DNA from 3 places in the Terribacillus sp. AE2B 122 genome. Region 1 is predicted to be linked to each of the others. Evidence: predicted binding sites of a transcription regulator. Region 1 holds the regulator's gene; each other region holds the start of a gene.
What was found. Region 1 encodes CtsR, which represses protease genes until heat stress. Its sites were predicted from a motif close to ATGGTCAATAAAGGTCAAACA; they were not measured.

Region 1 (2,276 bases):
ACGAATACCTTCTTCTCTATCGGTGACAGATCTGCAATACGTAAGAATTGCATTGTTCCTCGTTCATTAAAATCAGTGTCTTGATAGCTCTCCTGGAAGAAATTAAGCACGTCATCTAAATCCTCTGCCTTAGCAATTAAAGGGAACGTGCGATTTTCAAAGTTTCTGGCCAGGCGGATTCGGCTGCTCATGACTATATCACAGTCCGGTCCGTTTTCTTTCATCCAAGGGCTGATGGCATCACTCATGAAATTCTCTAGTGACATTAGCTCTCACCCTCTTCCTGTCCGTCTTTCTGCTGCTCCAGCAAACGAATCTTATCGCGGAGCTCCGCTGCTTTTTCAAATTCTTCTTCCTGAATGTATTGCTGCATGGATTCCCGGTATGCTGCAATCTTCCGTTTTTTCTCTATACCGCTACCCATCCGCTTTGGTATCTTACCTTCGTGTTTTGTATTGCCACTGTGTACACGGCGGAAGATAGGATTCAGATTGTCTTCGAAAGTTTCATAGCAAGAAGCACAGCCAAATTTTCCTATTCGGGTGAACTCATTATATGTCAGCCCGCACTTCGGGCAAGCAAGTGCTGCTGGCGCTTGGGCGAAGTGTTTATGTCCTTGAGCAGTCGATGGGTTCATATGGAATAGACCAGATAATAAGTTATGCAGGGAATACCCTTCTTGGCCGTAGGAGACATATCCATTTTCTTTCGCACAATGCTCGCAAACATGCATTTCCGTCTTCTGTCCGTTGACGACATTTGTTAAATGCAAGGTTGCTGGTCTTATATGACACTCTTGACATTCCATCCTAATACCCTCCTTATCTGACTAGTACTTGATAGCAGTCAGCATTGAAACCAAAATACGGGTCCTGACTTCATCACGAAGCGGAAGAGGAAAGGCTAGTGTCTCCCGGCTGGTTGCTCTAAGCATGATTTTCGCTTCCCGTTCAGTTAATATCTTCTCTTCAGCAAGCCGTTCGATGATACTATTAGCAGTCTGCTGTGAAACTCGCGGCTGCACCATTTCAATTACATCGTCTATCAAACTTGCTTCTGTATGATGCTTTACCCGAATGATACGAATATAACCGCCGCCGCCACGCTTACTCTCGACAAGATATCCTTTCTCAACAGTGAATCTCGTCTTTATTACATAATTGATTTGGGAGGGCACGCACTGAAAACGGTTAGCCACTTCACTTCTCTTTATTTCCACTTCCTGCGTATCTGTTGATTGAAGAATCTGCTTTAGATAAGCCTCGATGATGTCCGATATATTGCTCACACAAGTCGCCTCCCTTCCTTTGACTTTGACTATCTTTGACTTTATTATATACATTTTGCAGGAGGAATGCAAAGCTCTACTTCCCTAGCATAGCCTCTAATAACAGAAAAAAACCCTTAAAAGGGTTTTAACTTTTCACTGTACTAACTGATCGGATATTTGATAGGTTGGTAAGTTCCTCAAAGAGCTCCATTTCATTTATAGCGTAACGTGTTGCCAGCTCAACATGTAACATTCTGCTGTCTTGATGATGTTTTCTCATCTTCATGTTAGTTAACGCTAGATGATGACGTTCGAGTATTTCCATAATAGGTGCTACACCTTCTTCTCTATCCAGTTCAATTTCCAGACGATATACTTTTTGCTTTTTACTTGATAAAAACAGCTTCTCAAAATTATTCAAGAAGATAAGAATCAACAAAATGATAATAGTAGTGAATACTGCTTCCATGTACATTCCTGCACCAATAACGAGTCCAAGTCCTGCTACCGTCCAAACAGATGCAGCTGTCGTAAGTCCTCGCACTGTCGTACCATTTACCAGTATTGTTCCTGCACCTAGGAAACCGATACCGCTGATCACATATGAAGGTATACGTGCGGGATCAAACTGCACATAGTCATGCTCCTCACTGAAGGCTGTAAAACCATATAAAGATAGGATCATCATCAGACAAGACCCTACGCCAACGAGGATATGCGTGCGCAAACCAGCATGGTGATTGCCCAGCCCCCGTTCCATCCCGATAGCTCCGGAGAGGAATACTGCTATTATAATTTTCATCATTACAGTTAAAAATTGTTCATCAAAGTACTGCTCCATCTGTGCTTCCCTTCTTTCTCTCTTATTACATTATATGAATATCGACATATTAGTATGAAGTATTTATATCCCCTAATCGTCAGAAGTATAAAGCAAGACATACAAAAAAGCTCCTGATAAGTTATAGAATAACCTATCAGGAGCTTTCATTTTGCCTGGCAACGT
Region 2 (2,276 bases), on a different contig from region 1:
GGTACCGGAAACCACCGCTCTATCCGACTGAGCTACGAGCGCATATGTAATTAATGTGACAACGATTATTATACGTTAATTAGCAGTTATAAGCAAGTTCTTTTTAAATAGAAGAGAAGCCCCTAATAAGGGGCTTCTGCTTATTTTGGATACATAAAGTCTGGCGCTGGATTCAGCTCTTGTTTTTCACCGTGCGCTGTTGGCGCTTCTTCATATTTGAACGTGCCACCATCAGGAGCTGTACCGTTCGCCCAGCTGCCTTCTTTGGACTCTTCTCCTTCCGAGAAGTTGATCAGGCTGTGAGAGAAGTTGTCTGCTTCTAGTTCTTTCGGGAAGGAACCAGGTACAATAATACCGTTCTTCTCCTCCAATTCACGAGCTGCAGCAATCCACTGGTTTTGGTGCATGGAATCACGTGCAAGCAAGAAGGATAACATGTCGCGAACACCTTTGTCTTCTGTCATTTCATATAGACGAGCAACTTGTAAACGACCTTGAGATTCTGCATTGATATTCGCACGCATGTCTGCGAGCATATTACCGCTTGCGATGATATAACCTGCATTCCATGGCATACCATTGCTATCTGTCGGACGAGGTCCTAGGCCGGCAACAATCGCATGCTGTGGGTTCATACCGCCTAAAATGGCGCCGATAACAGGGTTTTGCGCAGCTTCTTCCTGTTCATTTACTGGTGCACCTTCGAGAAGACGAGCAATCATTGTTGCAATCATTTCAACGTGACCGATTTCCTCAGTTGCTGTATCCATGATCAAATCTTTATATTTTTCTTCACCACGAGCGCTCCAGCCTTGGAAGAGATACTGAAGGGCAACACTGATTTCGCCATACTGACCTCCAAGGATTTCCTGCATCTGTTTTGCAAATAATGCATCTGGCTTGTCTGGTTTCGCTGGATATTGAAGTACTTTCTGATGATGGAACATGTTGTTACCTCCTAGGGTTTAGTTGGTTTCAGTTGATTACATTCCACCTTGGTAAATTTTCTAAACCATTTCCTAATGATGTAATTTAAATGAAAAATAAGCCAGATTGCAGGAGTTTGTCAGTTAAAAGTCAAAGTTAACGAGAGACTCTATTTCCAGCGTTTATATGCCTCCCAACTAGGGAAGCATGGAATAGGCGAAAGAAAGTAAGTATTTTGTTTGACCTTTATTGACCTTTTAGGTAATATAAGGTTAGTCATTACTTAGAATAATGAGCTCATATCCAAAGGAGGATCTACCATGAATCTAATCCCTACAGTTATCGAACAGACAAACAGAGGAGAACGCGCTTACGATATCTACTCCCGTTTGCTAAAAGACCGGATCATCATGCTCGGTAGCGCGATCGATGATAATGTTGCCAACAGCATTGTTTCCCAGCTGTTATTCCTAGCAGCAGAGGATCCAGAAAAAGACATTTCTCTATACATCAACTCACCAGGCGGATCTATTACAGCAGGTATGGCTATCTATGATACAATGCAGTTCATCCAGCCGAAAGTATCTACTATCTGCATCGGTATGGCTGCATCCATGGGTGCATTCCTATTGACTGCCGGTGAAAAAGGCATGCGTTATGCACTTCCTAACAGTGAAGTCATGATTCACCAGCCGCTAGGTGGTACACAAGGACAAGCAAGTGATATCGAAATCCATGCTCGTCGTATCATCGAAATGAGAAAGAAATTAAACGAAATCATGGCAGAACGCAGTGGACAGCCGCTTGAAGTAATCGAGCGCGACACAGACCGTGATAACTTCCTTACAGCTGAACAAGCAGTAAACTACGGCTTGATCGACAAAGTAATGGAGAAAAAACCTGTTTAAGACATAAGAAAAAGCCATCCAGCAATTAAAGCTGGATGGCTTTTTTTCATTCATGGATTACAAGTGTGTCAGCGAACATATCGTGCAAGCCTTGCTTCCTTGGTGTGAAAGCTACTACTGCATAAAGGAAAAACAGGAATAGCAGACGATGAATGAAACGGCCGACTACTTCCCGGATAAGAGTGTCTGACCAGGAAAGCCGCTCTCCATCCTTCCGAATGACTCGCAGTCCGAATATCATTTTGCCTAATGTCTGTCCGCGCCATTTGGTCATGAAAAGGAAATAAGCAAAGAATATCACGCCGCCAAGTAAACCGCTGACACTCCACAACCAAAGCGTCGCTTCACGGAAGGAATCTATCATCGTGAATGGTTTAACGATCAGACCCGTCAAACTGAATACAACAATAAGGTCAACGATATATGCCCAAAATCGCATCC
Region 3 (2,276 bases), on a different contig from region 1:
TGGGTATGGAGTCCATTCCTTTCTGTTTTAGGAACTGGTGCAACAGGCTTCGTATATATGGGTCGATTTGATGCTAAAACTTATCTTTCTCTACTAGAGGATTATAAGATTAATGTACTTTGCTGTACCCCGACAGAATATCGTCTCATGGCAAAAGTAACTGATCTTGGAAGCTACAACCTGAGTGCTTTGCATAGTGCAGTATCAGCCGGTGAACCATTGAACCGTGAAGTAATTGATGTCTTCCAGAAACATTTCAATATCATTGTACGTGATGGCTATGGACAGACAGAGAGCACATTGCTGCTTGGTATCATGAAAGGTATGGAGCCAAGACCAGGTTCTATGGGAAAACCGACTCCAGGTAATGAAGTGGTTGTAATTGATGAGGATGGTAATCGCGTTAAAACAGGCGAAGTTGGTGACATCGCTTTGAAACTCGACAGTCCTGCATTGTTTAAGACATATTTCCGTGAACCTGAACGCCGTCAGCAAGCCGAACGCAACGGCTACTTTGTTACTGGTGACCAAGCTTCTGTTGATGAAGATGGCTACTTCTGGTTCGAAGGCCGCAGTGATGATATCATTATCAGCTCTGGTTATACAATCGGGCCATTCGAAGTAGAGGATGCTCTCGTAAAACATCCGGCTGTAGCAGAATGTGCTGTTGTAGCAAGCCCGGATGAAATCCGCGGTAATGTTGTTAAAGCATTCGTCATCCTGCGTGAAGGTGTAGATGAGAACGAACCAAATCTTGTGAAGGAATTGCAGACGCATGTAAAGAACACAACTGCGCCTTACAAGTATCCTCGTAAGATTGAGTTCGTCAAAGATTTGCCGAAGACTTCTTCCGGTAAGATCAGACGTGTCGAACTGCGTAATCAAGAAAAACGAAATGCAAAATAATTAGAAGCATCGCCTTAATTAAGGCGATGCTTCTTTTGTTTTTCTTTCTTATTAGTTTTAATACCTTTTCTAAAAAAAAATAAGAAATGAAAGCATAACACTTGAAAGTCAAAGAAGGTCAGACTATAATAAAGTCACAAGGTCAAAGATAGTCAAAGTCAAAATGTGACGCTTGACCAAATAAACTAATCTAACCTATTGGGGAGGTAATTGTATTATGAAATGCCAACATTGTGGTGAACGAGAAGCTAACGTGAACTTGTTAATGCAATTCAATAACCAAAAACAGCAATTACAGCTCTGCCATACTTGCTATAATGAAATGAAAAATATGTCAAAAAAACCTGCCGGTTTCGCTTCCAATGGCGGAACGATGGATGACTTCTTTAAAAATATGTTCGGCGGAGCACAATCCGGCTTCCAGGCGGGTGCAAACAACCAAGCACAGGCTGGCGGCAATGGCCGAGGACGCGGAGGATTGCTTGACTCACTTGGTAAGAATCTGACAGATGGCGCGCGTGCTGGTCTAATTGATCCAGTCATTGGCCGTGAACAAGAGGTCAAACGTGTCATTGAGACGCTGAACCGACGCAATAAGAATAACCCAGTTCTAATCGGGGAACCAGGGGTAGGTAAAACAGCAATTGCAGAGGGTCTAGCTTTACAGATTGTCGAAGGCAATGTTCCTGTGAAGCTGCAAAACAAAGAAATTTACTTGCTTGATGTTGCTTCACTAGTTGCGAACACTGGTGTGCGCGGTCAGTTCGAGGAAAAGATGAAACAGCTTATTTCCGAATTGCAGCAGCGTAAGAATGTCATTCTGTTCGTGGATGAGATTCATTTACTAGTCGGTGCTGGTACTGCGGAAGGTTCCCAAATGGATGCAGGTAATATCTTGAAACCTGCACTTGCTCGCGGTGAGGTGCAGCTGATTGGTGCAACAACCTTGAAAGAGTACCGTCAAATCGAGAAAGACGCTGCACTTGAACGCCGTTTCCAGCCGGTTATCGTAAAAGAACCGACAGCAGAGCAGGCATTGGATATCTTAAAAGGATTGCAGGAGAGATACGAAGCGTATCATCAAGTCTCTTATACAGAAGATGCCGTCACAGCGAGCGTGAGCTTGTCTCAACGTTATATTCAGGACCGCTTCTTGCCGGATAAGGCGATTGATTTGCTCGATGAAGCTGGATCCCGTATCAACCTGCTTACGGTAACGACTGATGAAGATGCAATTCAAACTCGTCTTGCCCAAATTGCGAAAGAGAAAGAAGAGGCAGCAGGACGTGAGGATTATGAACGTGCTGCATACCTTCGTCAGGAAGAAATACAGTTGGAACAAAAGCTCGAGGAACCAAAAAACGAAGATA

Region 2: clpP (ATP-dependent Clp endopeptidase proteolytic subunit ClpP) is a predicted target of CtsR. The motif match lies at 1,164-1,184, and genes of this name have one in related genera.
Region 3: AE2B122_RS12120 (ATP-dependent Clp protease ATP-binding subunit) is a predicted target of CtsR. The motif match lies at 1,011-1,031, and genes of this name have one in related genera.

Annotation. Positions count from the first base shown of each region.
Region 1 covers NZ_LR700952.1:67,688-69,963, forward strand. Annotated here, with positions in the region: gene AE2B122_RS18285 (protein arginine kinase) at 1-266, opposite strand, end outside; gene AE2B122_RS18290 (UvrB/UvrC motif-containing protein) at 266-808, opposite strand; gene AE2B122_RS18295 (CtsR family transcriptional regulator) at 830-1,288, opposite strand; gene AE2B122_RS18300 (MgtC/SapB family protein) at 1,416-2,111, opposite strand.
Region 2 covers NZ_LR700943.1:574,389-576,664, reverse strand. Annotated here, with positions in the region: tRNA gene AE2B122_RS08040 (tRNA-Arg) at 1-42, opposite strand, end outside; gene AE2B122_RS08035 (manganese catalase family protein) at 141-947, opposite strand; gene clpP (ATP-dependent Clp endopeptidase proteolytic subunit ClpP) at 1,248-1,835, shown strand; gene AE2B122_RS19160 (RDD family protein) at 1,882-2,276, opposite strand, start outside.
Region 3 covers NZ_LR700945.1:248,353-250,628, forward strand. Annotated here, with positions in the region: gene mbcS (acyl-CoA synthetase MbcS) at 1-906, shown strand, start outside; gene AE2B122_RS12120 (ATP-dependent Clp protease ATP-binding subunit) at 1,124-2,276, shown strand, end outside.